DNA from 2 places in the Arachidicoccus ginsenosidimutans genome. Region 2 is predicted to be linked to the other one. Evidence: riboswitches for the same ligand, from Rfam matches in the RefSeq annotation. Region 2 holds a riboswitch; the other holds the start of a gene.

Region 1 (15,854 bases), 1.4 Mb from region 2:
AGAATTAATTATTCCGGCATTGCGCAACAAGATTCCGTATTAAATATTCCGAGTTATTTCACGTTGAATACGACGGATAAATTTCGCAATCAGTTTGTGGTAATTACGGTTGCCGTGCCTTTGGGAAAGAAAATAATTGTGCATCAAAACGATGGTTATGCCAATGAAATTGATTTAGGATTTCAAGATTTTTATGATAATAATGATGATAGCTATTTAAGTTATTCTCATAGAAAAAATATGCAGTTTGACGAAGAATATGTAATGACAAAAGACGGCTTGAAACGCACACACGTCGATACAGACGATGACGACAATGATAACGATGAAAACACTTTGTCCGAACAAAAATTGCAGGAACAGCAACAAAAATTAAACGAGCAGAAAGAACGCCTGAGACAACAAAATGAAGAAAAGAAACACAAATTGCAAGAACAGATTCAGCAATTGAAAAAAGACAGTGAGAAAATAAATACGATTAGCGCCAATTTTGAAATGCCTGCAGTGCTTGTAGGTAAAGCATTTTTGAAAATGATTTGATAATTGTTGTTTAATGGAAGATGAGGAAGCGTTGCAAATTTTGCGGCGCTTCTTTCTTTGTGCAAACGGAAACAATTATTGAATTAATTTGCATCAAAAATTATTTTAAATGAAGCATATAAGCGCTTCCATAATTACCATTGGAGACGAATTACTGATAGGACAAGTCATAGATACCAACAGCGCATGGCTGGCGCAGGAACTCAACAAAACCGGTGTTTGGCTCGAACAAAAGACAAGTGTTGGCGATGATGAAACACAAATACTGAAAGGCTTGCAGGATGCAGAAAAATCGTCCGACATTATCATTCTCACAGGCGGACTCGGACCTACAAAAGACGACCTTACAAAAGATATTCTCAACAAATATTTCAACGGAAAACTCGTATTGAATGAAGACGCTTTGCGAAATGTGGAAGCCATTTTCAAGCAATACAATCGTCCGTTGTTGGAAGTAAATTACAATCAGGCACTTGTTCCGGACGTATGCAAAGTTTTACTCAACGACAGAGGCACTGCCCCCGGAATGTTGTTTGAGAAAAACGGTAAATTATTTTTCAGTCTGCCCGGCGTGCCGCACGAAATGAAAGCGATGTTCGAGCGCTCCGTTTTACCCGAAATAAAATCTCATTTTAAACTATCGCCTGTCGAACACAGAACATTAATAACCGTTGGCATCGGCGAATCTTTTTTGGCAGAAAGAATAAAAGACTTTGAAGCAAATCTTCCGCAAAACATCAAACTCGCCTATTTGCCTGCAACGCGCATGGTGCGCTTACGTTTGACGGAACATATTTCTTCAAACAATTCGCTCATAGACGAAAAATTTAGTGAACTGCAAAATTTACTTCCCGACGTAATGGTTGCCAATGAAGACATTTCTGTTTCCGCAGCAATTGGGAAATTATTATTACAAAAAAATAGAACCATCTCAACGGCTGAAAGCTGCACGGGCGGCTATCTCGCGCATTTGTTCACGTCGGTGGCAGGTGCGTCGCAGTATTTTTACGGAAGCATCGTGAGTTATACTAATGACGTGAAAGCAAATGTATTGGGCGTGCAAAAATCGACGCTCGACGAGTTTACAGCCGTGAGCGAACAAACCGTAAAAGAAATGGTTTGGAATGTACGTGAAAAAATGAACACCGATTACGCGCTTGCCACAACAGGCATTTTCGGTCCCGGCGGCGGAACAGACGAAACACCTGTTGGCACTGTTTGGATTGCCGTTGCAAACAACCAAATAATCAAAACACAAAAACTAAATTTGTCCTACACGCGCGAGCGCAACAACGAAGCAACAACAATTGCAGTATTCACGTTGTTGAAACAATTTATGGATGAGGGAAACTGATTCAGTATTTATCGCCGTCACTAGCATTATTGTTGTATCATAAATTTATTTTATGCAAAAAACAGCCTTGTAGTTGCCGTTTTTCTTTTAACCATGTTCTTCAACAAAATCGTTTCCGGTTGTTTATCTTTTGAACGATTACAGAGATTGAGCGAATAACGCGTCCAACCTAAAAAGAGTCTGAAATATTGGTACAATACCAAATGCTTTTCTTCCACAATTATTTTTCCGAAAAATAATTCACGGCAAGCTCATAACCTTTTAATCCAAGTCCGGCTATTGTACCTTTTGCTTTTGCCGAAACGTGCGATATTTTACGAAATTCTTCTCGTGCATGAACGTTGGAGATATGTACTTCAATCACAAGCGTTTTTACCGATGCAATGCAGTCGCCCAGCGCAACAGACGTATGTGTATAACCGCCGGGATTTAAAATAATGCCGTCAAAAGAAAAACCTACACGCTGAATTTCATTAATCAGTTCGCCTTCAACGTTTGATTGAAAATAATGAAATTCAATCTGTGGATATTTCTTTTTCAGTTTTTCATAATATTGTTCAAACGTAAGCGAGCCGTAGATTTCAGGTTCGCGAGTTCCTAATAAATTCAAGTTCGGTCCGTTGATGATAGCGATTTGCATAAATGAATTTTTCAGGTCAAAAGTAAAAAAATAAAGCCATACCATTTTTAAAACCACATAGAAACATAGAATCGATTATCTATGAGATTTTAATATTGCGTTTCTGTGTAGAGATGAATGTCATAGTATTTTCCTCTTCGATGAAAATCTATCGTGCAACTTTTGTCGCTCCATTCTTCTATGCAAAGACCATGTTACTATGTGGTTTATTTTTATATGATTTAAGTTTCTATATTTCAAACGCCTTCTCTCCTACTTCTTCAAAAAAATGTCGGAGATACAATTTCATAAATTCGTGTCTTTCTTCGGCAAGTTGCTTTCCTGTTTCGGTATTCATCAAATCTTTCAGCAATAAGAGTTTTTCATAAAAATGATTAATCGTAGGCGCCGTACTTTTTTTGTAAGCTTCCTTATCCATATTCAAATCGGGCGGAATATCAGGATTAAAAATTTCCCGGTTTTTGAATCCGCCATAATTGAACGCGCGTGCAATACCAATCGCTCCAAGCGCATCGAGCCTGTCCGCATCCTGCACAATATCTAACTCAACAGTTGAATAACTGCGTTTTTCTTTTCCCCCTTTGAAGGAGACATTTTTGATAATTTGGACGACGGCATTAACTATATCTTCATTCACATTGTTTTCTTTCAGAAACTTTTCGGCTGTCTTCGCACCTATTTCTTCATCGCCGTTGTGAAATTTACTGTCGGCAATATCATGCAGCAAAGCAGCAAGCGCCACAATCTCTTTGTTACAGATTTCCTGCTCTGCAATCTTCATAGCATTTTTATATACGCGGTTAATATGTTGCCAGTCGTGTCCACCTTCGGCGTTTTGCAAAGTTCGTTGTACGAAAAATTTCGTAGTTTCTACAATTGAAATATTCTTGTTCATTATTCAAAATTAAAATAAAAAAACGCCCCGGTTTCGGGGCGCGTTTTGGTTGTTTAAAGAGCCGCTATGAAAGCGGTTGGTTGTTTTAAGCATTGCTCTTTTCGCAACCATTCTTTATATTCATACACAAAAAAAGTTCATGCTTCTGCACAAACTTCACATTACAATTAGTAAACAAGCCCAAACGCTCAATCTGTATTTTGTAAAAGCCGCAACTCCTCACTTGGGCGGTTGCTAAACTCATCTATTGACGTTCTAAAATTTTTGAACTTTCAAAAAAGTCAAATAAAAGTTTGCTAACGCAAATATATAACTTTTCTAATACACCATTAAAACAAACAAATAATTATTAGTTTTTGAATTAATTCTTTTTTATCAGTTCTATAAAATCATCAAATAAATAACGACTATCGTGCGGACCGGGCGTTGCCTCAGGATGATACTGTACGCTGAACGCCGGCTTATTTTTCATGCGGAAACCTTCGATGCTGTCATCGTTTAGATTTACGTGCGTTACTTCGAGATTTTCTGCTGCGTTTATTTTTTCCGCATCTACCGCAAAACCATGATTCTGCGTACTTATTTCACTTTTTCCGGAGATTAAATTCTTAACGGGATGATTCAGTCCGCGATGCCCGTGGTGCATTTTAAAAGTAGGAATATTATTTGCCAAAGCCAGCAACTGATGTCCAAGACAAATGCCAAACACAGGCTTATCTTCTTTCAAAATATCTTTCACGGTTGCAATCGCATAATCCATTGACGACGGGTCGCCGGGACCGTTAGATAAAAAATATCCGTTGGGCGAAAATTCTTTCAAACGCGCAACCGGCGTTTTCGCAGGATGTACGCGCACGTGCGCACCGCGTGCAACCAGATTGTCCAAAATATTTTTCTTAATACCGAAATCAAGCACAGCAACTTTTATATCGGAATCAGGATTACCAAGTTCGTATTCTTTATTTGTGCTTACTTCGTTTGCCAAATCCAAACCTTCCATGTTCGGAACTTTTGCGAGTTCTTCTTTCAGCTTTTCAATATCTGTAATTTCAGAAGAGATGATACAGTTCATCGCACCTTGATGGCGAATATGCGCAACCAACGCGCGCGTATCAATACCTGCAATGGAAACAATATTGTTCTTGATTAAATAGTCGCCCAAAGAATCATCGGCTTGGTAGCGCGAATATTTATCTTCGAGATTGCGACCAATTAAGCCTTTGATTTTTACGGTGTCGCTTTCCACATCTGTTTTCTTTGTTCCGTAATTACCGATGTGAACATTGTTCATAATCAATATTTGACCGTAATAACTTGGGTCGGTAAATACTTCTTGATAGCCGGTCATTCCGGTATTGAAACAAATTTCGCCTGCGGCGGTTCCTATTTTTCCGAATGCTTTTCCGTGAAAAACATTGCCGTCGGCTAACAATAAAACTGCGGGGATTGAATTGGACATTTTTTCGTAAAAATTTCGTTGCGCAAAGGAACAGATTTTTGGGGAATTTTTCTCTTAAATTGTTATTCAATTTATTGCCTGAAATAAAATATTTCATTAGTCTATAAAAAAAGTAGAATATTTTTTTGGCAAAATAAAATTTGTTCCTATTTTTGTTCCGGCATCAAGAAGTTACTCATTCAATCTGTAACGCCAACCGAGCGCGAAAAGCCACGGTGGTAAAACGATGAGGGTTTCAAAAACCAAAAAAGTTCAAAAGTCAGCCGCGACTTTTTAACGTTTCTTAGTTTTTATTGATGCAATACTATTTTTAACCATTTAAAATTTTATTGCGATGTACGTAGAATTATTATTAAAGGAACAAGAGCAAAAGTTTCAGTCCCAATTCAAAACTTTGCCCAACGACAGGTTGGTCGAATGCTTCAACAAGCAGGTGCGATGTTTAAGCGGAAATACCATTCGCCGTGTTTATTTATCTGCGTTGAAAAACGAATTTCTCAACAGAGATTTTGATTGCAGCATTGTATTAAACAAATACGGCTTGCGTGTACAGCAAAAAGTTCGCCTGGAAAATAACCGTTTGGTTTATGCGAATTAGGTTTCAAAAAATTTTTATCACAAAGTCTATTATTTTTATAGACTAATATCTAACCTATGTAAATACTATTTTATCAAAATTCCAAAGCACGATGTTAAGCGGCAAGCGTTATTTGGAAAAGCAAATCATATTCCTTCAATTTTAAAAAACAAAAATATTATGGCAATAACATCCGTTAAAATAAATAATTATGTAAGGTCTTTCGATAAAACCGATGACGGCAGCGAACCTATCAGTAATTATTACGGTTACACACCGTTGAAATCGGGCAACAGCGTTCCTTATTTTCATCATCCGCTGGAAAAGGTTTTGTATCCGAAAAATAAAAATAAAACAAAATTTGTTTTCAACGAGCTTACAACTTCGCATGAAATATTAAATAACGAAAAGCCGGTGGTACTTGTATTTCGCCCGATATTTCATAATGATGCAGATATTCAAAGGCTGTTTCTGGAAAGCCTGCAAGCCGATATCAATGTTATGGGCGGCAAACTAACCATCATTACAAACGCAACAATCCGTTCGTTGAGCGCAGGATTACATCAACCAAATTCGCTGCATATTTTTTCCGATACAGAAAATAAAATCGCAGAACTCTTCGGTTTGTATAATTCAGAAAATCAAATAAGTGACTGGCTTTCAGGCATCGAAGGCGATATTTCGTTGCCTGCTTATTATGTAATCAATCCCGATGGGAAAATTGTATATCATTACATTGACTATAATTTCCGTTCGTACAAGTATGACCATTTCGACGGGCAACATTTTGTGCGACAATTGCTGACGAATGTTTATCAAAATGCACAAAGGCTGAAACAGTTGGAAAAAGTTTAATACTAAACTATAAAACCGTATAGGAACGTGGTTCTAATTCTATGTATCTGTGTGGTTAAAATTATTCCTTAAATCAGTCCGTTTTTAAATCGAAGAAGCAGGGATTACTTGTATAAGTAATCTCTGTTTTGTATCTTTATCGTTCGTGTACAATAAACTTTTATCGATTTGCAGCATGAGCATGAATTTTATTTTTACCCGAAGAATATATATACAATTAATTTTACTGTTTATACCCTTTGCAATATCGGCGCAACCATTGTATAAAAACGATACAATCGTTGTTGCCGACAGCGCCAGAAGTATCGCAAAAATCCAACCTGAAATACAATCGCCGGTATTGCTCGACGTACAAAAAACCCTTGACTCACTAAACGGAATCCAATCAAGACCGGTTCGTAAATCCAACCTGTATTACAGGCTGGCTGTGGGTTTTGCCAAAATGAAAATGTATCCTTTGGCTTTAAAATGTTTTTATTTTTCTACAAAAAAGAAAGCAAGAAAATCGTTCAACGCAGACAGTGCAACCAAAGAGCAAGATGAATTTTATGCTTCACTGAAACAAGCGAGAGAAAATATTTTACAAACATCATCCGGCGAAGCCATTGCTATTTTCGGCGATACAGTTCTGGTCAATAAAATAAAACAAAGAGGCGAAAGCTCAAAGCCGATAGAAGATTCAAGCATCGTCAATCCGTTTCTCGACCATAAGACCGCAAGCGCTTATGGCGTGATTGTGCATGTAAAACAGCCCGTGCGCGGCAAGCGAAGAAAAATAAAGCTGCCGGGCAATGTTGGTCATACTTTTATTACATTGATAAAATTCAACGCAGACGGAAGCAGCGTGCAACGCACTTTCGGGTTTTACCCTAAAAAATCGCTGCCTCTTGAAGCATCTCCGTTTTTCCCAAACACACCGTCTTATTTTAAAAACGATGCCCGGCACGATTGGGACGAAGCCGTAGGAAAATTTATCGATAAAAAACAATTCGATTTGATTCTCGACCTTACAAAAAAATATGCAAAGAAACGCTATCATCTCAGTAAAAACAACTGTACCGATTTCGGGTTGAACATCGCTTCCATCGCGGGTATTCAAATCAAGCATACAAAGGGGAAATGGCTGCTCGGCGGCGGAAACGACCCGGCAGATATGGGACAAAGCATTCGCGAAAATGAAGTGGCAACCAGCAACGGAAAGTTATTTATATACAGCCAGCCATTGGACAGCGACGATAAACTTGCCAAAGGCAACGGCGAATAAATCTTAACAACATTCGCATCAAAATTATCGTACCTTTATACAACAATTTTTAGAAATGATAGGTTTTGAATTTTCCCAATTTATTTCCGACGAAAGTAAAAGCAAGTTTGAACAGTTGCTTGATATTTTTATGCAACTACTACCCAATACCAACGGCGACGTGCAGGAAACATTGGAATGGATGAATCAGTTGGATAAGTACTTCAATCTTACCAACGATAATTACGGCATGGGCGATTTTATTCAAGACCTGAAAGACAAGGGCTATTTGAAAGAAAATGAATTGTCCGGCGAAATGTCATTGACAGCGAAGAGCAAGCAAAGCATTCGACAACGCAGCCTCGAAGAGGTTTTCAACAAGCTGAAAAAATCAAAACAGGGCGAACATAGCACAAAGAAAACGGGCAGCGGCGATGAAATAAATTCCGACATACGCAATTATCAGTTCGGCGACAAACTGGAACAAATAGATTTTACCGAAAGCATTCGCTCTGCGCAAATAAGACATGGTGCAGAATCTCTCTCGTTGCATGAAGATGATTTGCAAATTCGCGAAACGAGTTTCAAGGCGCAAACATCAACTGTGTTGATGATTGACATTTCTCATTCTATGATTTTGTATGGCGAAGACCGCATTACGCCAGCGAAAAAAGTAGCAATGGCGTTGAGCGAATTAATCACTACAAAATATCCGAAAGACACACTCGATATTGTTGTTTTCGGCAACGATGCGTGGACGGTTGATATAAACGATTTGCCTTACCTCCAAGTCGGTCCGTATCATACTAATACTGTTGCCGGACTTGAATTGGCAATGGATATTCTCCGCCGCCGTAAAAATGCCAATAAGAAAATTTTTATGATTACCGATGGTAAACCTACTTGTCTTAAAATCAATGGACGATACTATAAAAATGCGTTCGGGTTAGACGGGAAAATTACCAACCGCTGCATCAGTCTTGCAGCACAGTGCAAAAAGCTGAAGATTGACATTACCACTTTTATGATTGCTTCCGACCCGTATCTGCAAGCCTTTGTAACCGAATTTACCGAGATGAACAATGGTAAAGCTTACTTCGCTACGCTCGACAATCTCGGCTCTTTTATCTTCAAAGATTTTGAAAGTGGAAAAAGGAAAACAGTATATTGATTTTTACTCAACAGAATACACATATAAAACAACCAAATATATTATGCTCCTTACTTTCATTGTGTACAATTAACATCTTTTAGTGTTTTATACATTTCCATAAGTATTCAGCTTTGTGTTCACGCGCTTACGTATGCAAGCAAGCGCTTCACATTCGGAAACTTCACTATTTTTTATTAACTTCGCAATAATCGCAGGTCGGCATACTCCATCTTTTATCATTTAGCGTCGGCTTAACCATTATTATCACGACCATATCGGTCAAGTCTGAAAAATCTTTTAAACTATGCGTAACCGATTATTTGTGGTATCCAACAGGTTGCCTTTATCTATTAAACAAAAAAATAATAGCTATGTACTGAGACAATCGTCCGGCGGATTAATTTCTGCCATTAATACTTATTTGAAAGCAGACAATCAATCTTCTTTCACACAGACCTTTTGGGTAGGAATTCCTGATTGCAGCAAGAAAATTTGGGAAAGTGCCATCGACAAGCTTGAGAATAAAAATTACGACTATCTTCCCATTTTTGTAGAAGAAGAAAAATATGAATTATATTACAACGGCTTTGCCAATTCGCTGGTATGGCCGCTGTTTCATTATTTCGCATCGTTTGCCAACTACGATCAAACGCACTTTGATGCGTATATGGAAATAAACGAAATGTTTGCCGATGCGCTGCTGCCACAGCTAAGATACGGCGATGTAGTTTGGATTCACGACTATCATCTGATGCCCCTCGCCGGGATATTGCGCAAGAAAAAACCTTCACTTACTATCGGATTCTTTCTGCATATACCGTTTCCGTCATACGAATTGTTCAGAGTCATTCCAAAGCAATGGCAGCACGCAATATTGACCGGAATGCTTGGCGCCGATTTGATAGGCTTTCACACACTCGACTATGCTTCGCATTTTTTATTTTGCCTCGAAACCATTTTAAAAATTGAAGCCAATGGGCAAAATGTCGCTTGGGAAAACCGGCAGATTAAAATAGACGCATTCCCGGTAAGCATTGATTTTGATTTGTTTTTCAACTCTTATGACAAGCCTGAAATAGCTGCCATACGAAAGCAATATCTTGATTTAAAAAAAGATAAAAAGCTGATTTTTTCTGTGGACAGACTTGATTATACAAAAGGCATTTACAAACGCTTAACCGGTTACGAACAATTTCTGCTCGATAATCCCGATTATAAGGAGAAAGTAATTTTTGTACTAAATATAGTACCCTCGCGCGATTCCATTTCCAAGTATATTGAAAGCAAGCAAATGATAGACGAATACATTGGCGATATCAACAGCCGCCTTGGAAACATTGGCTGGCAGCCCGTCTTGTATCAATATGCACATTTAAAATTTGAACAGCTAATTGCCTTATACACCGCCTGTGATATGGCATTGATAACACCTATACGCGATGGTATGAACCTCGTGGCAAAAGAATTTGTTGCGAGCCGGAAAGACAAACTGGGCGTTCTTATTTTAAGCGAAATGACCGGCGCTGCCAAAGAATTGTCCGAAGCGTTGCTAATCAATCCAAACGACAACAAGGAAATTGCCACGATGATAAAATACGGACTTGAAATGAAGCCCGAAGAACAATCGCAGAGAATAACCACCATGCAAAACAGAATAAAAAAATATGATGTAAATGCGTGGGCAACAGATTTCTTTACACAACTTAATTCTATCAAAGATTTACAATTAAAATTTGAAGTGAAATTTCTCGATAATATCAGCAAAGCCAACTTATTAAGCAGCTACGTAGATGCTTCGCAAAGATTATTACTACTCGATTACGACGGCACTTTAACACCATTTTCCGAACAACCGTCAGAAGCCGTGCCATCAGAAGAATTACTACAAATATTAGAGCAGCTTTCCCGCGACCCGCAAAACGATGTCTATATCATCAGCGGCAGAGATGGAGAAACGCTTGAACGCTGGCTTGGTCATCTGCCGTCATTGGGACTAATAGCTGAACATGGTGCCAAAATACGCACCGGAAACAATGGTTGGCGCGCGACTTCAGGACTGACCAGTGCAACAGAGTGGATGCACAAAGTAGAAGACATTATGGATAAATACGTGGCAAAATGTCCGCGTTCATTTATCGAGAAAAAAGAATTTTCAATTGCGTGGCATTACCGAAACGTAGAGATTGCATTGGGACAAGTTCGAGCCAAAGAATTGCAAGCGGAACTTCAGCAGACCGTTGCCGCATTGCCTTTAAACGTGTTGATGGGCAATAAAGTAATTGAAGTAAAATTCAAAGGCAACAACAAAGGCTCGGCTGCAGAGAAAATTATCAAGTCAAAAAAATATGATTTTATTCTTTCAGTCGGCGACGATCGTACCGATGAGGATATGTTCCTCAAAGTAGCAAAGCTGCCTCAGGCTTTTAGTATCAAAGTCGGAAGCGAAGCATCATTTGCAAAGTACAATCTGCACACGTCATACATGGTGTTATCGCTTTTGCACGCTTTGGCTATGTACAATCAAAATGCTTTGATAAAGAGAATCTGAGTCCTTTTCATTTACATTTCTTACTTTAAATAAAGCATCCCATAAAGTTTGCGAGACTTTATGGGATGACAAACTAAAAAAAATAGTTATACACTCGTGGTGCATTATAAAAAAGAGTTGCTCATTAGACTACATAGTCGTATATTGTATTGATTACCAGTCGAATACAATTATGAGCAACCTGAGAGCAAGTTACGAACTAATTTTAAAAGAATTGCGTAAAATCACAGAAAGTGAAAATATGTATTACAAACCGATACGACCTCAGCTGTCCGACATAGAGTTGATAAGTTTAGTCATTCTGGCAGAGTTCAAATCCATTGACTCGGAACGACAACTTTTCAGAGAAATAGAAGAACTTGGCATTGCATCCAAGATAGAACGTAGTGTTTATAACAGAAGAAAGCGCAAACTTTTTCCTTACATAGAAAGTTTGAGAAAGAAAATGGCTCAGAAATTTAATGACTTTGAAAACTATTTTGTGGTAGACAGTATGCCTTTGGAAGTCTGTAAAATATCACGTTCTTCCAGAAGTAAAATCTGTAAAGAAAATGATGATGCTTTTCCCGACAGAGGTTTCTGCGCTTCGCAGAACTTACCTTTTTACGGCTATAAATTACACGCCGTGTGTTCTGTTAGCGGAGTTTTCCAAAGTTTTGATATAACGCCTGCATCTGTTCACGACATTCATTATCTGCAAGATATTAAATCGCAAATCACTGATTGTACTTTGCTCGCTGACAAAGGCTATCTCTCTCAAAGCATACAATTGGATTTGTTTAACGAAGTAAATATTGAATTGGAAGTGCCTAAAAGAATCAATCAGAAAGATTATAAGCCGCAGTTCTACCTTTTCAGAAAATATCGCAAAAGAATCGAAACCTTGTTTTCACAGTTATGCGACCAATTTATGATTAGGCGTAATTATGCAAAATCTTTTGATGGTTTTAAAACAAGAATACTTGCTAAAATAACAGCACTCACGACCATTCAATATTTAAACAAATTTGTTTTCAACAGAAATATCAATAACATTAAAATTAATCTCGCTTAATAATGCACCACGAGTGTTATACTACTATTTCTTCCAAATACTTTCAATTTCTTCCAAACTCTTTCCCTTCGTTTCAGGAACTAATTTCCAAATAAACAATGCAGATAAAACAGCCATCACACCGTAAATCCAGTAAGCAAACCCGTGATGAAATTGGTTGGTCAATGCAACATTATCGTTCATCATCGGGAATGTGAATGACACGACCCAATTCGCAATCCATTGTGCCGCTACTGCGATGGATAGCGCACCGCGGATACTGTTGGGAAAAATTTCTGCCAGCAACACCCAGCAAACCGGACCCCAACTCATGGCAAATGCCGCCGTGTATATCAGCATAAAAATTAAGGCAACAATGCCGAGATTATTGGAATAGAACAGAAATCCAAGCGCTATCATGCTTACAGCCATTCCTACGGAACCGATTATCATTAAAGGTTTGCGACCGAATTTATCCACCGTAAAAATTGCAACCACCGTAAACAACAAATTCACAACACCTACAATAATCGTTTGCAGCAAAGATGAATCGGTGGAAGAACCCATGTTGCGGAAAATATTTCCGGCGTAATAAAGTACCACATTAATACCTACGAATTGCTGGAATACAGAGAGCAAAATACCTACGATAATCAATAACGAACCGTAAGACAACCACGGACGGCTTGTTTCGTGTAGCGTACTTTTAATAGAATCTAAAACAGATTGTGCTTCTTCTTTGCCGCCTATTTTCCCCAACACTTTCAATGCAGAGGCGTCTTTGCCTTTCATCGCAAGATAGCGCGGCGTTTCTGGCACAAAAAATAAAAGGATGAAAAATATTGCTGCCGGAATTACACCGGAGAAAAACATCCAACGCCAGCCTTCCGTTGTAAGCCACTGTTCATCGCCTTTTCCGGCGATGACGTAGTTCACGAAATAAATAACCAACATTCCGAAGATAATCGCAAACTGGTTGAAAGAAACCAATTTTCCGCGAATTTTTGCAGGCGCTATTTCAGCAATATACATCGGCGAAATCATGGATGCAAGTCCTACGCCGAAGCCGCCGATAATTCTATAAACAACAAACGAATAAACGGGCAGCACACCGAAAATGTTGAACGCTTCAGGTTTCCATGCTCCTATCGCCGAAAATAAAAATGATAACGCAGCAATGAATAATCCTGTCTTTCTTCCCCATGATTTTGAAATCGCTCCCGCCAAAGCGCCACCTATGATGCAGCCAATCAACGCGCTGGAAAGTATAAACCCTTTGATGGAATTTGCCATGTTTTGCAATGCATCAGCACCGGAAGGCATTATTTCATTTACAGAAAAATATGACCAAACAATCAATGCAACGAGAATGATAACGCTTACAATTATCCCTCGATTTTTGCCCAACAATTTGAGCATTTGTATGCATATGATAATTGCCACAATAAACAAAACGATGACCATCAACCAACGATATTGATTGATTAATGGAGTTGTCAACAAAGAGAAATCATTTGGCTTTGACTGCACAAAATATTTCCCAAGCGCTTCCTCTGCACCATTGACTACCGCCGTATCGTAGCCGAAAAGCAAACCGCCCAAAGTGGCAACTAATGTTAGTAATATGATGTAAAAATTATTACTTTTCTGAATACCCTGCGAAGCGTTGCTTCCGCCTGTGTTGATGAATGCCATCGAAGTTTATTTTTTGGTGGATGAATGTTTTTTGTTGTTTCTGTAGCCGTGGTTCGTGTCCGCACAAACCGCTTAGTATTTTCGGTACGTGAAGACACGTACCGAGGCATCAGAATGAAATAATATTTTTATAACCACAACGGCACGATGACAAAACGTTTCTCAACGTTGCGGTTTCGCCGTGCCGTCAAGTGTCGTTGTGGTTCAGCTTTTTTAAATATACTGATTAATAATATTCTCGTAATATTCCTGCCTGCCGCTAATCATCTTCGGTTCGCCATTTTGCGCAGCAAAGTTTCTCAGGTCTTCCAAAGACAATTTACCGTCTTCAAAGTCTTTACCCGCACCGCTTTCGTAAGAAGCGTATCTTTCCTCACGCAGCTTTTTATATTCCGATTTTTGCAAAATATTATCTGCAACAATCAATCCTCTTGCGAACGCATCCATGCCTCCGATATGCGCATAAAACAAATCCTGGTAATCCGTAGAGTTGCGTCTAACCTTTGCATCAAAGTTTACGCCGCCGCCTTTAAAGCCGCCCGCTTCGAGAATTATCAACCATATTTCCGCCAATTCATTCAGGTTTGTCGGGAACTGGTCGGTGTCCCAGCCGTTTTGATAATCACCGCGGTTGGCATCCATCGAACCTAACAAACCCGCATCAGCAGCCACTTGCAGCTCGTGCGTAAATGTATGTCCGGCAAGTGTTGCATGGTTTACTTCAAGGTTTAATTTGAAGTCGTCCATCAAATCATACTGGCGCAAAAAGCTGATAACCGTTGCCGCATCATAATCGTATTGATGCTTCGTAGGTTCGCACGGTTTCGGCTCAATAAAGAATGTTCCTGTAAAACCTTGCTTACGTGCATAATCTTTTGCTGTGTGCAAGAATTTTGCAAGATGCTCCTGCTCTTTTTTCATGTTTGTATTCAACAAACTCATGTAGCCTTCGCGACCGCCCCAGAACACATAATTTTCGCCGTCTAATTTTATAGTCGCATCCAACGCCGCTTTCACTTGCGCACCCGCGTGTGCCAGCACATGAAAGTCAGGATTTGTCGAAGCGCCATTCATATAACGCTCATGCGAAAAGAGATTTGCTGTAGCCCACAACAATTTTACGCCGCTAGCTTTTTGTTTTTCTGCAAGATAATCGGTAATCGTGTTCAAACGATTTTCATTATCGGCTACATCATTCGTGTAGTCGATTAAGTCCACATCGTGAAAACAGTAAAACGGCATATTCATTTTTGTAATGAACTCAAAAGCCGCGTCAGCCTTGTCTTTCGCGCGTTGCACGGCATCTGAACTTTCGTCCCATGGAAAGAAATGCGTTCTTCCGCCGAACGGGTCTGCGCCGCTTCCGTTGAACGAATGCCAATACGCGCATGCAAATCTGAACCAGTCTTTCATGGTTTTTCCTGCAACCACTTTTGATTCGTCGTACCACTTAAACGCCAACGGATTGTCACTTTCGCGTCCTTCAAATTTAATTTCTCCAATACCTTTGAAGTATTCTTTTTCTCCTTTAATAATTGCCATTGTAATTGATTTTTATTTGTTATTAATATTTTTTGATAACACGAATTATTACTAATTACACGAATTGATTTGAACGCTGATTTTTTATGATAGTTATGATTAATCCCATAATCTTAAAAATCCTCCCAAATCATGGTTCAGACTAATTCCTCGTTCAGACGACTCTTCCATTTCCGATAAATTGCTTCATATTTTTTTACCGATTCTTCATCGGGTTCTATGGTTTCCAGCAACTCCAATTTGGAAAAAGCATCCTGCGGTTTTTCAAAAATTCCCAAACCGATGCCTGCGCCCAAAGCCGCGCCCACACTGCCGTCCGT
Region 2 (15,854 bases):
GCAGCTCTAAGTGAGCTTTTCCAATATGTAACTTATTGAGTTATTGGTTATCTGTTATTAGTTGTCTGTGACAATTATTAATTACTAATTTTTAATTCTTAATTTTTTATGGTGGTTAATCCGAGGGTGTTCACCTCTTCCCATACCGAACAGAGAAGTTAAGCCCCTCATGGCCGATGGTACTCGGGCTATGTCCCCGGAAGAGTAGGTAGCTGCCGTAATTATTATAAGAGCCTCATTGAAAAAATCAATGAGGCTCTTTCGTTTTAGAGACATGGAGGATAATAACAAAATAGATTCATATATTTGTTATTGCTAAGATTAATAATAAAAATTTTTCCCGATTTCGTAAACATCGAAGTGTACATCGCTTTTACTTTTGCATCCTAATTTTTTATAAGCAATGGAAAAGCGATATTTTATCAGATTATTTATTCTTACATCTTTGTTTACTGTATTTTTCGAATCGTCTTTTGCATATCATATAACTACAGACAGCGGTTTTTTAGTTAAAGGGAAAATTATAGCTACAGATGGTCATATTGTAGAGGGGGCAAGTGTTCGTTTGAAAGAAATAGCACGCCACACATTGTCCAATGCCAGCGGTTATTTTGAATTGAAAAATGTTCCGGCAGGCGATTATCAATTGCTCGTTTCTGCTATAGGATATGCAAATTATTCTCAAAAACTATTTGTTCACGCAAATTGTGATACACTCATCATTTCCTTAAAAAGTTCTGATGCGCAACTTTCCGATGTAACTATTCTATCGGGCATCAACAAATTCAACAAAAAAGAAACGGATGATGTGGCGCGTCTTCCATTGAAGAATATCGAAAATCCACAGGTTTATTCCGTTATTCCGAAAGAAATTATAACGGAACAGATGGCAACAGATTACAATAGTATTTTTAAAAATGTTCCGGGTGCCGGCGTTCCTGTTGTTTATAATCAGGGAAGAAGTGCGATGCTTTCACGCGGATTTACAACGGCAAATCTTATCCGTAACAGTATTTCAGGTTTTGTCTATACAAATGTTGACCCGGCAAACCTGGAAGTACTGGAAGCAATCAAAGGACCGTCAGGCACATTGTTTAACAGCAGTCAGATTTCATTTGGTGGATTGTTTAACCGCGTTACCAAAAAGCCTTTTGATGGCGAAAGAACGGAGCTTTCATATACAGGCGGCGGAAATAGTTTAAGCAGAATTACGTTTGACATTAATCATCCGTTGGATTCGGATAAAAATGTTTTGTTCCGCATGAATGGTGCGTTGCATACGGAACAAAGTTTTCAGGATTTTGGTTTTACCAAAAGTGTGATGCTTGCTCCGAGCTTCGTTTACAAAGTAAATGATAAACTTACTTTTCTGCTGGATGTAGAAGCATCCATGTTTAATGCGACTTCGCCTATTCGTTTTGCGCCTTCTGGAAGTATTCATAATATCAAAGATTTGGGAATGGATTATAAGAAATCGTTCTCTAATAACTCTTTGGATTATACCACGCAGCAATTGAATGTGTACGGACAAATTAATTACAAATTATCCGATAAATGGAAATTGCAAACAAATCTCACACGCACTTATTCTGCAACTAAAGGATATGTTACGCAGTTATCTGGCAAGTCGGACAGTACTTTGCAACAGAGTGTGCAGAAAGAAGATTTTCCATATAACGGCGTGGAAATTCAGCAAAACATTATCGGCGATTTCAAAATCGGTTCGTTCAGAAACCGCATCGTAGCGGGCATTGATTATTACAACCAGCGCAGCGACAGAAATACGCCAACTATCACAATGCCTGTCATCAATTTCAGACATCCGGGCAAAGCATACTACAATTTTAATGCTGATGTAGTGGATTCGCTTGCTCCGTATGCTACAAAATATGATGTGTATCGAACCAACCAGTTTACATACAGCGCTTATGTTTCAGACGTGTTGAACATCACAGATAGATTGAACGTAATGCTAAGTTTACGCGGCGACCATTTTGTGGACAAAGGCACTTATTATCCTGCAAATGATTCTACCAAAGGCGCTTATCATCAAAACGCATTGTCGCCGAAGTTGGGCGTTGTGTATGAATTGGTAAAAGATAAATTATCACTTTTCGGAAATTATATGAACGGATTTGACAACCAGACAGGAACCGATTACAATGGCAATACATTTAAACCTGAGCAAGCCAATCAATGGGAAATCGGGTTCAAAGCTGATGCATTTAATCACAGACTAAGCAGCACGATAAGTTATTATCATATTTCTGTAAGCAATATGACACGCGACGATATTGAACATCCCGGCTATGATATCCAGGACGGGACACAATTGAGCCGAGGCATGGAAGCAGAAGTAATTGCCAACCCGTTCGGCGGATTAAATATTGTTGCCGGTTACACATACAATGACAGCAAATTTACCAGGTCTGATTCGTCTGTTTTAGGTTTGCGCCCGGCAACTGCAGGACCATCCAATCTTGCAAATCTTTGGCTAAGTTACCGTTTTCTCACAGGAAGCGTGCGTGGTTTAGGATTTGGTGTCGGCGGTAATTACGGAAGCTCGTCTTTCCAGACAAACACGAAGACCTTTGTATTTACGATTCCTTCGTACACGACATTAGACGCAACGTTGTTTTACGATGCAAGCAAATGGAGAATAGGATTGAAAGTAGATAATCTCACAAATGAACATTATTGGTCGTTCCGTTTGGCGCCGCAAATGTTGAGAAGATTTTCCGCCAACTTTACGTTTAGATTTTAATTTTGCATGAACAAAAAGAAACAGGCAATTTCATTCAAAAAAATAATAGGCACAATTCATTTATGGCTCGGATTAATCTCCGGGCTTATTCTTTTTGTGGTAGCGATTGCCGCTGCGACTTATGTGTTTCAGGATGAGTTGCAAAATGCTTTTCAATCGAAATATTTTCATACACAAAATGTTTATACTACAAAGCTTCCGGTTGATGTACTGCGCGATTCCGTTGCACAACATTTTCCAAAAGAGACAATTACGGGCATACGATTCAAAGGCGATAAAGATGCTGCTTACATTTTTTATACCGGTAAGAAACTGATTTCGGTAAATCCCTCAAATGCAGCAATCATCGGCTTTAGGGAAACGAGTAAAGATTTTTTTACCATCGTTTTGAAAATTCACAGAGAGTTATATCTCGGCGAAGTGGGTGGCGAAATTGTAAAATGGAATGTGCTGGTGTTTTTCATTATGTGCCTGTCGGGATTTATACTTTGGTTTCCGCGTAAAGCAAAATATCTGAAACAGGCTTTGAAGATTAATCTCAAAGTAAGAAACCGGAAACGTTTTACATGGGAATTGCACAATGTGCTTGGTTTTTACGCGCTGATTATTCTTTTGCTTATTTCCCTCACGGGAATTTTTATGAAATATGATACGGCAAAAAATATTGCATCATTTATTACGACAGGGAAAATCATGCAAAAAGAAAAGAAGTCCAAAACCCTAATGCTGTCTGCTGAAACACCTGCTACGCTTAGCTTTCAGCAAATGTATGACAACGCAAGAAGTTTTGACAATGGAGTGCCAATTGAAAGTATCATTACATTTCCGGGCAAAAAAACTAAGGATGTACGCATTGCACTTCGTTACCCCTATAACATTATGCGCAGTCAAAATACCTTTTTGTTCAGTGCTGCAAATGGCAATCTTATAAGCAAAAAACTTTATCGCAAGTACAATGCTTATGATAAAATTGCCATGAGCAATTATAATCTGCATACAGGGCGCATCGGTTCATTGGGTATCTTCAGCAAAATTATTTATTTCATTGTCGCGCTGATTGCCGCTTCACTGCCTGTTACCGGTTTCCTGATTTGGTGGGGCAGGCGGAAGAAAAAAATAAAATGATAAGACACTATTTCCTTACCCTGATAACACCCAAATAACCGCCGCCGGAAGGCATTTCTATGTGCAAAACTGTTTGCTTATTTATGTGTTGTAAAATAACCATTTTTGACTCTCTGTTATTTTTTGTGTCGCTTAATGCCTGAAGAGTAAAGTCAATATCGGCGGGTAAAAAATTTAATTTTAAATCCAAGGTAGTCGGCATTTCGCCATTGGTAATTGCTAAGTACCAATTATTGTTTTTCCGACGTGCAAATACTGCCGCTTTTCCTATTTGACTTTGATTTAAAACAATTGTTTCGTCCCAGATTGCGGGCATATTTTTAATGAAGAGTAATGCTTCGCTTTTTAATAAATCGCCCGGGTCAACTCCCAAACATAAAAATGGAGAAGTGTATAATGCCACTGTAGCCGCCTGATGTGCAAGTGTGGTCGTATGAACAAATGAGCGAAAACTCATAGGCGTAAAATCAGCCGGACCTGATAAATACCTTGTGAAAGGCAGCACAGTATTATGGAAGGGCCAGTTTACTCTGTCTTCCTGTTCCAAGCCTCTCACACCTTCCTGCGAAAGGACATTCGGATAAGTATATTCCAGTCCTGTTGCTTTATCCGCGCCATGAAAATCAACCATTAAATGGTATTTCGCAGCAAGCCGCGCGGCTCTTTCATAAAATGCAATTTCCGGTTGATGCTCTGAGTCGATGAAGTCAATCTTCAAACCTTTTACACCAATTTTCGCGCAATGCCGGAAAAAACTTTCCATATATGTGGAATCTTTTAATCCTGGAGTATTTCTGTAATCAACATACGCTTTCCACACCCAAATACCTACGCCTTTATTTTTTGCATAATCAACCTGTTCCTGTAAAAGCGCCCACATATCTTTTCCATCTTCTTTCCAACCCGACCAGCCATCGTCAATAAGGTTGTAAGGGATTTTCAGTTGCGCTGCATAATCCGTAAACTGTTTCATATTTTCCGGGGTTACATCTCTTTTATTGCTCATCCACGACCATACGCTCACGCCGGGTTTTATCCATGAGGTGTGCAAACCTTGCGGATATAACTTTTTATCGGGAGCTGGAGATACATCGGAAACAATATCGTTATTGACCAAAGTGTTGAGGTCGCGCCCAATTACAATAATGCGCCAAGGCGATTTTAATGTATCTTCTGTTACAGGCTTTACAGAACCGGCAAGCGTGTAATCAAATGCCTGCCTTTCGTTGTTGTATGTAAGATGACTTCCGGCAAAATTATGTAGGTTTGCTTCCATTACTGCCGCAAACATTCCGCCGGTATAGCTTACGGTTAGCGGCATTCCTATTTTTTGGCTGTCGCGCAAATCTTTTATGTGTGAAGCGGAATAATTTCCCTCGTAGTCTGCAACATCGCCCTGCCACCAATAGGTAACATTTTCGGGAAAATCAATGTTTGATAAATCTTTTTCCAAAACGTTATGATGATGTGCTACGTTGTAGCAAACTGCTATCCCATTGTCATAGACGTTGAAAATCAAAAGAAAATCTCTTGTTTTATCTGTCGATAGAATGCTTAACCGATAAACCTGTTTGTCCGTTTTTGCTGTGTTGTGAACGCCTCTTACATCGAAGCTTCGCTTAATTCTTTCTTTGTTCAGCAATTGGATTGATTGAATATTTTGCCCGTAGGTTTTCCCGCCTAATTGAAAAGCAAAAGTGTTGTCAGATATAAGACTATCGTTGCATGATAATGTGTAATGCAAATGTTGATCTTTGTTGTATAGATGCACCTTTACATGATTATCGGGGCTGCTCAGTGTGAATGTTTGCTGTGCTTTAGTATTTTGCAAGACAAACAAACAAGAGGCAATAAGAGCAAACAACTTTAATTTTTCTGGCATTTTCATTTGTACATTTTTATTGTATAAAGATGCAATATTTTCCTCTAATGGAAAATCTTTTCAATGCTGAACCATAGAGATTTTAATATTTTTGTCAAATGAAAATTACACACACCGAGATTTATCGTTTTTCTATTCCGATGGTTCCTTTTGCGATTGCAACGGGAACGATGGATTATGCGCAAAATGTTTTTATCAGAATATATACCGATGAAGGATTTTACGGCGTGGGAGAATGCTCCGCATTTCCCATGATTGTAGGCGAAACGCAAGATACCTGTTTGGTTTTGGCTAAAGAATTTGCAAAACTCTGGAAAGGGAAAAATCCTTTGGAAATTGAAGAACGTTTGCAGGAACTCGATTGGTTTATTGCAAAAAATACAACCATCAAAAGTGCGTTTGATATGGCGTTGTATGATATTGCCGCAAAAGCGAAAAACGTACCTTTATACCAATTTCTCGGTGGCGAACCAAGACCGATTGTTACCGATATTACAGTAGGAATTTCTTCGCCCGAAAAAATGGCTGCGCAAGCTCTGGAATTTAAAAATAACAATGCCGAAGTATTGAAAGTAAAACTCGGCAAAAATCCCGATGAAGATATTGAAAGAATCAAAACCATTCGCGAAGCCATCGGTTTTGAATTGCCTATTCGCATTGATGCGAATCAAGGCTGGAATTATGACGATGCGTTGCAGGCGTTGAAGGCTTTGGAAAAGTTCAACATAGAATTTTGTGAGCAGCCAATGCGCACTTATGATGATAAATTTTTGCCTGAACTTAGAAGCAAAACTTCTATAAAAATTATGGCAGACGAAAGTTGCTACAACTATTATGATGCGGAAAAACTGATTGAGGCAAATGCCTGCGATTATATCAACATCAAATTTTCAAAATCGGGCGGCATTACAGAAGCAAAGAAAATACATGATGTTGCCGCACAACACAATATTCCTTGTATGATGGGTGGAATGCTGGAAAGCCGTATTGCACTTTCCGCAAAAGTGCATTTTGCTTATACTTCGCCTAATATTCAATTTTACGATATGGACACTTGTATGCTCGGTCAGTTGGAAGACCCTGCCATTGAAGGGGTTCAGTTTAATGGTTATCATATTTCACTTCCCGAACTTCCCGGCATTGGTGCGGATGCTAATGAAAGCTTTCTGAATCAATGTGAGAAATGGATAGTCTAAGTAATCATTCTCTTTAAAAAAACTTATCTTCGCACATTAAAATTTTTAAAAGAAAATATGTCAACAGAAATCAATACATCCACAGGACTTGAAAAAATACAGTTCAATCTTCCTTACAAAATTGCAGACATTAGTCTTGCAGAATGGGGACGTAAAGAAATTAAATTAGCCGAAGCCGAAATGCCCGGATTGATGAGCATTCGCGAAGAATATGCAGCATCGCAACCCTTGAAAGGGGCGCGCATTGCAGGTTGTTTGCACATGACTATTCAGACCGCTGTTTTGATTGAAACTTTAACGGCACTCGGTGCGGAAGTTCGCTGGAGCTCGTGCAATATTTTTTCTACGCAAGACCATGCTGCTGCTGCAATTGCTGCTTCAGGAGTTCCTGTTTTTGCATGGAAAGGAGAAACTGTTGAAGAAGCCGATTGGTGTATTGAACAAACTTTATTTTTCGGCAGCAAAGACAAGCCGTTGAATATGATTTTGGACGATGGCGGCGATTTGACCAATATTGTTTTTGATAAATATCCCGAACTGATTCAGAACATCAAGGGACTTTCCGAAGAAACCACAACAGGCGTTCATCGTTTGTATGAAAGAATGCAGAAAGGCACTTTACCAATTCCTGCAATTAATGTAAATGACAGTGTTACCAAATCAAAATTTGATAATAAATACGGTTGCCGCGAATCTTTGGTAGATGCTATTCGCCGCGGTACGGATATTATGATTGCCGGCAAAGTGGCTGTGGTTGCGGGTTTTGGCGATGTGGGCAAAGGGTCTGCCGAAAGTTTGCGTGGTGCAGGTGCTCGCGTAATTGTTACGGAAATTGACCCGATTTGTGCATTGCAAGCCGCAATGGAAGGTTACGAAGTAAAGAAAATGATGGACGCAGTAAAAGAGGCGGACATTGTTGTAACCACAACAGGGTGCCGAGATATTGTTACCGGAGAACATTTCAAACTGATGAAAGATAAAACCATTGTCTGCAACATCGGGCATTTCGATATTGAAATTGATATGGCTTGGCTGAACAAAAATTATGGTCATACAAAAGATACAATTAAACCACAAGTGGATTTGTATAACATCGACGGTAAAGAAGTAATTGTATTGGCAGAAGGCCGCTTGGTAAATCTTGGTTTGGCAATGGGGCATCCTTCGTTTGTAATGAGTAATTCATTTGCCAATCAAACTCTTGCGCAGATTGAATTGTGGCAACATAGCGATAAATACGAAAACAAAGTGTATGTGCTTCCAAAGCATCTTGACGAAAAAGTTGCGCGTTTGCACTTGGCAAAAATCGGTGTAGAATTAGATACTTTGACCGATGCGCAGGCAGATTATCTCGGACTTCCCAAAGAAGGACCTTTCAAGCCGGAACATTATCGTTACTAATACTTTAGTTTGTTAATTAATTTTTTAAAAATATGCACACAGGTTTTGTGTGCATATTTATTTTAGGAAAAAAAGTAAATTTGTAGTTCAAAATAAAACAATCAGAGAAACAGAAATGTTATCCAAAAAAACACAATACGCTTTCAAGGCTTTAATGTACTTGTCTCAGCAAAAAGACAACGGACCAATATTAATTGCAGAAATAGCGCGCAAGAAAAAAATACCTTTGAAGTTTCTGGAAAATATTCTTCTCGAAATGAAAAAGGATGGTATTCTCGATAGCAAGAAAGGAAAAGGCGGCGGTTATTTTTTGGCAAAAGATGCAAGCCAGATAGTACTTGCTGACGTGATGCGCCTGATTGACGGACCGATTTCTTTGTTGCCTTGTGTGAGTCTGCACTTTTATAAAAAATGCGACAACTGCGACGAAAAAGAATGCGGCTTGCGCAATGTACTGATTCGCGTACGCGATGCAAACCTTGCCATTCTGGAACATCAGACTGTGGCAGATTTGAACTTATAAGCTATATGTTATTGCCACAGATACATAATTTCAACATCTGCGTATCTGTGGCATTTCTTTACACAATTCCCGCCAGTTCAAGACTTCGCTTTTTTGCATTACGGGAATCAATTTCTTCGATAATACCATCTACCGTAAGAATCAAAGAAACGCCCGGCGCTTTCCACCAATCGTCTTCCCTTAGTTTTGAAAAATGAATTACACCGATTAAATAGCTGCGTTCCAATCCCGCGTGCCATTCTTCAATCCATTCAAATTCTTCCCTGCGTATTTTATTAACTTCATCAAAACTAATGTACACGCGCACATAAAAATCTTCCGTCAGTTCTTTCGGTTTGTGATGATACAGTTTTTTGTATTCATATTTATAACCGTAGCGCAATGCCGATATATCGCTCATTACAGCCGAACCTGTTGCCAAACTTCCGGCGCCTTTGCCGTAAAAAAATTGCCGGTCGGCGAAACCGCTTTCGATAACAACGCCGTTAAATTCATTTTTCACGAAAGATAATAAGCCGTCATTTTTTACAAACTGCGGCAACACATACGCCGATATTTTTCCGTTTAATAAAGTTTTGGCGTGCGCCACCAATTTTATGTTCCAGCCTTTTTCCTGTGCAATTTTCGCATCGCTCAACTGGATATTCTGAATACCGGAAAACAAAATATTATCGATAGTGGTAACAATGCCGTAAGCGTGATTTAATAAAATTACCCATTTGTTTACGGCATCAAAACCTTCCACATCGAGCGTCGGGTCACTCTCTGCATAACCAAGTTGCTGCGCCAATAACAGCGCATCCTGAAAGTCGAGCTTATCATCAAACATTTTCGTTAAGATGAAATTTGTCGAGCCATTTACAATCGCACGAATGGAATGAAGTAAATCATTATCGTAATATTCTTCCAGGTTGCGAATCACGGGAATAGACGCGCAGGCTGCGGCTTCGCAAAGAAAAGGCAGTCCGGTTTCTTTCTGTAAAGCGAGCAGTGATGCAAGATTTTCTGCAATCATTTTTTTGCTGGCGCTCACAACGGCTTTGCCATTTTTCAAAGCAGTTGTTACAATTTCATAAGCCGCCACCGAATCGTCAATCACTTCAACAATTACGTTGATTTCTTCATCGTTCAACAACTCATATCTATCCGTCGTAAACAGTTCTTCCGGCGCGTTGCGCTTTTTTCCCGGATGCTTGATGCAGGCTTTTTTTATCCGCGCATTGAGCGATGGCGTTTGCTGCAAAATTTTATACAAACCTTCGCCCACAACGCCGAAGCCGAACATTCCTATAACTAATTCTTTAGTACTCATTATTTTTTATTTAAAAATTAATTGTCGAATTTTATAAACATCTTGTCGAAATTGATAGTCGTTTTATTAAACTGATGAATGAAGTCCTGACCGATTCTTCCGTATGTATTATTGTCATCATCGTCGGAAGTTGTTTCCCTGATTAAAACATTCACATTTGGAACAGTAATTTTTTTATTATTGATTGTAGTAACAAAATCAATCAAATATCCTTTGGATGTATCTATATTGCCCGCGCCGCCTTGCATGAATGTTTCTTGCTTGTAATGTGCGTCGATGGTTGTTTTATTGGCATCATAATATTTTTTACTTAACCAGGTTGATGAAGCCCCTGTATCAAAAATATATGCAGAATCGTTGATTGAAATTCTTAATGAAAGATTGCTTAAGGCTAAATTTGATGGAGCATTCCATGTCGTTTGTCGCTTAGGAATAATAAGTTTATCATCATTCATGATTTGAATTTCCTTCAACGCTTCAATTATGGGAAATCCAATGATGCCTTGTATGCGATAATTAATTTGAGGAAAAGCTAAAGCCGAATCGGCAACTACAAGAAAAATTGCATTTTTGACTTCAATGTTTTCGATGTTCAATTCGTCGCAAACGGCAATGTGTGCTTTGATTGATTTTCCCGTTGCCGTGCCCACATTCATTAAGCTTTCTAAGATGTGCATCTTATATTTTTTCGCCGTTGTTTCAGGAACAGTGGAAAAGCCCGCGCCCGTGTCAAAAACAAAATAATCGGAATTAATGCCTTGCGTAATCTTTAAATTTTTCAGTCCTACTGCATCTTTTATCAGCTGAATAGAATCATTGTTTTTAATAGTAATTTCCTGTTTTGGCGTATTGCTCAATACATGAAACATACTCAACTTATCTTTCAGGGAAACAGCTTTTGCAGAATCTTTTGCTATAAAACCGGCATAGTTTTTCTCTATTTCTTCTGCAACATTTTCTGCATCTGAATATTGATATAAGCGAACATAATTGTCCATTTTAATATAGTAGAGAAGCGTCTGAATAGAATCTGCCAACTGATTGAAATCATTATAATATTTCATTACAATTCCAACCTTCTCATTCGACGACTTTGGCTTATTAAAACTATAATCAAGATTAGCTTCTATAACTGCCCGATGAAACTTTGATAAATCATTTTTATTGGTAAGATAAATATCTCTTGCTTTAAAATAATCTTCCTTACCAATCAAACGGTAAATTTTGTTAAAAACCGCACTGTCATTACTTTTTTGTGAAAAAGAATGAATGCTTATAAATAGGAAAAATAAAAGGCAAAAATATTTCATCAATAAAATTATTTTCTAAAGATAAAATCTCTTATAATTTTTTCAATCGTATCAAACTCTAATAAAAAACCATCGTGTCCATACAACGAATTGATTATGCGCACTTCTGCATCCGGAATATGTTTTGCAATCAATTCTTGTTCTTCCGGCGGAAACAAAATATCCGTTGAAATGCCCATCACAAGCGTGTTTGCTGCGATTTTACCCAAAGCGTTTTCAACAGAAATTCTGCCGCGTCCCACATCGTGCGTGTCCATTGTTCTTGTGATAAAATAATAGCTGAATGCATTGAAACGCTTCGCCAGTTTTTCGCCCTGGTATTTTTGATACGTCTCCGCGCGGGTAATTTTTTTATCAATAGACAAATCTTTCGTTTGCTCCGAAAAGCCCTGCTGCGTTGCGTTGTAGGCGTTGTAATCTCGATAAGAAAGCAGTGCAATAGAGCGTGCCACTTTCAAACCACTGATGCCCGCATCATCTTTTTTCTCTTTCCATGTACAGTCTGCTTCGATGCTCATGCGTTGCGAAGCATTTAACGCCGCCGCCCACGGCGAAGTTTTTGCACTTGTGCTAATCGGAATAATTTTTTCAAAAACATCGGGTTGCTCAATCGCCCATTCGAGCAACTGCATTCCGCCAAGCGAACCGCCGATGCCAACGGCAATTTTTTCTATGCCAAGATAATTTCTTAGATGCTGAAATGTACGCACTACGTCGCGCATCGAGAACACCGGAAAATCGTGATAATATTTTTCATTTGTCTTTGGATTAATGTCCAGCGGCGACAAACTTCCATACGCGCTGCCGGGAATATTGGCGCAAATGATATAATATTTTTCCGGGTCGAAAACCTTTCCTTCGCCGATGATTCCGCTCCACCAATCTGCCGCTTCACTGTTTGCAGTGAGCGCGTGAAACGTCCACACCACGTTGGTTTTAGCGGAATTTAATTTTCCGTAAGTGGTATATTGCAACCGGAAAGCGGGAATTTTTTCGCCGCTTTCCAGCACAAATTCTTCATTGTGATTGTAAATTGCCTGATGCACCTGTCCGTTTGTTTTATTTTGTTAGTTGTTGTATCGTTTAAAAATTTTCCAAAAATTAGACAGAGCGAGGGAGTTACATAATTGCAATAAAAAAGCCTGCACCGAATAAATCAGCGCAGGCTATACTATTTTTGAAAATAATTTATGCAATTACACTGACTTATCTGCCCGAACAATTTTATTCGGTTGGATGTGGCACCTTTCACTTTCGTGAGGTTGCCAAGGCTTCATCGGACCATTCCCTCTGCCTTTCTTGATAAGAATTTTTAAAGAACTGTGCGCAAAGGTAATACTTATTTTAGAATTATGAATTTTGATTTAATAAAAATGCCCAACAAACCTGTTGGACATTTTAAAATAATATGAGAGAGTTTTACTGCTGCCCCTGCTGTTTTGCCTCTTGTGCAGCATCGTCTTTCATTTGCTGATTGGCTGTAATCAGGAATTCAACTCTTCTGTTTTGTTCACGACCATCCTGTGTCCCGTTGTCATATTTCGGGTCGGCTTCGCCATAGCCTTTTACAGTCAGGCGTGAAGCATCGATGCCGCTTTGCTTTAAATAATTGGCAACTGATGTTGCACGTTTAACTGACAAATCCATGTTGTATGCTTCCGTTCCTGTACTGTCAGTATGCCCCTGGACTTCGAGATTGGTTTGCGGATATTTATTCAATACCGTAATCAAATCGTTCAGTGTGTTTTTAGAAGCATCCGTAAGGCTGTACGAATCAAAACCAAATAATACTTTACTCGAAAATTCTACCACAATTCCTTCTTCCACGCGTTCAACTTTTGCATTAGGAACTTCTGTTTTGATGTCTTCGGCTTGTTTATCCATTTTTTTGCCGATAATATAACCAGCGCCGCCGCCTACTGCCGCGCCGATGATTGCACCAAGTGCTGTATTGCCCGATATTTTTCCGATAACGCCGCCTGCAACAGCGCCGCCGCCCGCGCCAATGGCTGTGCCGCGTTCTGCGCGCGTAGCATTGTTATAAACGCTGCAGGATGATAACATAACTGCTCCGGAAAGGATGGCGACAAAAGATAATTTTAGGTTTTTCATGTGTATTTGTATTTATTGTTTTTTGTTTTACTACATAGAATGCAAGCTATTTTTTGATTAAAATTTTCGGCAAAACATTTCATGTATGATTTTTCAGTTTAAAAATATATGAGCCAATTATTATGCCATTTTCAATCGAAATAACGGTTATATGTTTAAGTAATTCATTAACGCATCATAATTGCGTTTTATTTCATTTTCGTATAATTCTTCGCCCACGAAATATGCAATATGATAATCGTGCCGTTGAAGGGCATTCACTATTTCGGAAACATTATTGCGGCTGACACGAATGGTTACAATGAACAGTTCTGTTTTTACATCAAAATAAGAATTGAGTTGTAAAATGTTCGCATCAGTCGATTCTACAATGCGTGAAATTTCAGAAAATGAATATTCTATTTTCGACATTTCCAATACAATCAGTCCGCCGTTATTATTTTCAACATCAAGGAGAATTGCAAGCGCATCCAGCAAAGATGTTTGTGTGATAACGCCGAGATATTTGTGCTCGTTGTCAATAACCGGCAAAATATTGCTGTCCGTAAGTTCCAGGATTTTAAGTGCAGAAATAAAATGTTCGTTTTCAGGAACGGATATTTTGATGAATATATGCTGCAACTCCGCAATGCTTGTGTTTACGGGCATTTCAGTGATTTCGTTCAACGGTAAAACACCGATAAGCTCTTCATCATTTGCAACGGGAAAATATAAAATACCTGTATGATGGCTTTGCTGCAAAACGTCGCTTACCTTGTCTTCGGGATGAAGCAAAGGAAAGTTTGACGTTGTAATTTCTTTGCAAAGCATAATAAATTATTGTTTGTGTTTTTCCAAAAATTCGCCAAGTATCACATTGAACTCGCCGGGAACTTCCATCATGGGTGCGTGTCCGCATTTGTCGATAAAGTAAAGTTCCGAATTAGGAATCAATTTATGAAATTCTTCTGCGACAAACGGCGGCGTTACAATATCGTTTTTTCCCCAAATCAACAACGTGGGTTGTTTAATTTCTTTCAGTTCTTCGCCGAGGTTGTGGCGGATGGCGCTTTTTGCAAGCGCGATAATTTTAATAACTTTCAACCTGTTGTTCGTGATTTCAAATACTTCGTCCACCAATTCTTCGGTTGCAATCCTGGGGTCATAAAAAGTATCTTCGGTTTTTTTACGGATATAGGCTCTGTCGCCGCGCTTGGGATAAGTATCGCCCATTGCACTTTCAAAAAGTCCCGAACTACCTGTGAGAATCAGGGTTTTAATTCTTTCGGGATGCTTTAATATCTGTACCAAAGCTACGTGTCCGCCAAGTGAATTGCCTAGCAGATGAATATTTTTCAAATCTAATTTTTCGAAAAATTTGTTCACGTATTTCTGCAAACCGCCAACCGTTGTATTTAATAAATCCAAATCGAGCAATGGCAATATCGGTACAACTACCCGATGCGTTTTCCTAAAATACTCTATTAAATCGGCGAAGTTGCTAAGCGCTCCAAACAATCCGTGAAACAACACTAATGTTTCGCCTTCGCCTTCATCTATATAGTGAAATTTATCTAACTGTTTTATTTCGTAACTCATATTTTATCTAACTGCTGTTTCTGCTTTACAAATAAACGCTATTCAATTGATAAATTGAAAACTTATCTATAAAAATAAAACTTATATTTCGTACTATTTGGAAATACCGGTTGCCAAGTTTCCGAAGAAATTCCCAAGGTCGGTAAACATATTTTTGAACCAGGGAATTATCTTCCCGAAATTATCAATCAGCCAAGGACCTAAGTTCTTTATAAACGGATAACTGAGCGATTTGTTTAGCGTTTCGGGTTTTATCAATTCAATTTTTTCAACATAAAACAGCACTACGCTGAATATGGTTAAATAAAGGAATGCATACAACGCGATTCCTGCGAGCCTGTTTGCCCAGCCCATTAAAACAGTTTCCAGCAATCGCTGAATGAGCCGCGCTGCGAGTCTGACCAATAATACTGCAATGACCAATACCAATAAAAACGAAATGAACGAGAGCCATTTTCCTTGAATGCCGTTGGCGTTTAAATAACCTGCGACTATGACAGACAATTTCATTGCCGCAGCCAAGCCGACGATGATGGCAAGAAAAGAAAATACGGCAAGTATAACGCCTTGCCTGTAACCTTTAAATATTGCCAGCGCCAGCAGAATAATTGTGATAATGTCTATCATTACTTGCTTAAAAGTTCTTTCACG

The links. Region 2 has a riboswitch for S-adenosylmethionine ahead of A9P82_RS14280 (homoserine O-acetyltransferase family protein). Riboswitches for the same ligand answer to the same signal wherever they lie in the genome.
Region 1: linked by a shared signal. The riboswitch ahead of A9P82_RS05425 (hypothetical protein) and the one ahead of A9P82_RS14280 (homoserine O-acetyltransferase family protein) in region 2 are both predicted to bind S-adenosylmethionine.

What each region holds. Positions count from the first base shown of each region.
Region 1 is NZ_CP015971.1:1,209,402-1,225,255, forward strand. Features, by position in the region: gene A9P82_RS05400 (PspC domain-containing protein) at 1-540, shown strand, start outside; gene A9P82_RS05405 (competence/damage-inducible protein A) at 650-1,894, shown strand; gene A9P82_RS15375 (hypothetical protein) at 1,945-2,112, opposite strand; gene aroQ (type II 3-dehydroquinate dehydratase) at 2,115-2,534, opposite strand; gene A9P82_RS05415 (HD domain-containing protein) at 2,764-3,429, opposite strand; gene carA (glutamine-hydrolyzing carbamoyl-phosphate synthase small subunit) at 3,791-4,888, opposite strand; SAM-I-IV-variant riboswitch at 5,044-5,148, shown strand; gene A9P82_RS05425 (hypothetical protein) at 5,223-5,486, shown strand; gene A9P82_RS05430 (thioredoxin domain-containing protein) at 5,646-6,320, shown strand; gene A9P82_RS05435 (hypothetical protein) at 6,496-7,584, shown strand; gene A9P82_RS05440 (vWA domain-containing protein) at 7,640-8,734, shown strand; gene A9P82_RS05445 (bifunctional alpha,alpha-trehalose-phosphate synthase (UDP-forming)/trehalose-phosphatase) at 9,021-11,264, shown strand; gene A9P82_RS05450 (IS982 family transposase) at 11,437-12,318, shown strand; gene xylE (D-xylose transporter XylE) at 12,343-13,992, opposite strand; gene xylA (xylose isomerase) at 14,206-15,534, opposite strand; gene A9P82_RS05465 (xylulokinase) at 15,672-15,854, opposite strand, start outside.
Region 2 is NZ_CP015971.1:3,283,379-3,299,232, forward strand. Features, by position in the region: rRNA gene rrf (5S ribosomal RNA) at 108-221, shown strand; gene A9P82_RS14240 (TonB-dependent receptor) at 404-2,764, shown strand; gene A9P82_RS14245 (PepSY-associated TM helix domain-containing protein) at 2,771-3,889, shown strand; gene A9P82_RS14250 (glycoside hydrolase family 97 protein) at 3,897-5,771, opposite strand; gene A9P82_RS14255 (mandelate racemase/muconate lactonizing enzyme family protein) at 5,870-6,967, shown strand; gene ahcY (adenosylhomocysteinase) at 7,025-8,368, shown strand; gene A9P82_RS14265 (RrF2 family transcriptional regulator) at 8,484-8,891, shown strand; gene A9P82_RS14270 (homoserine dehydrogenase) at 8,950-10,203, opposite strand; gene A9P82_RS14275 (pepsin/retropepsin-like aspartic protease family protein) at 10,221-11,417, opposite strand; gene A9P82_RS14280 (homoserine O-acetyltransferase family protein) at 11,522-12,559, opposite strand; SAM riboswitch class I at 12,717-12,822, opposite strand; gene A9P82_RS14285 (OmpA family protein) at 12,933-13,625, opposite strand; gene A9P82_RS14290 (CBS domain-containing protein) at 13,773-14,435, opposite strand; gene A9P82_RS14295 (alpha/beta fold hydrolase) at 14,442-15,203, opposite strand; gene A9P82_RS14300 (CvpA family protein) at 15,297-15,830, opposite strand; gene A9P82_RS14305 (GatB/YqeY domain-containing protein) at 15,830-15,854, opposite strand, start outside.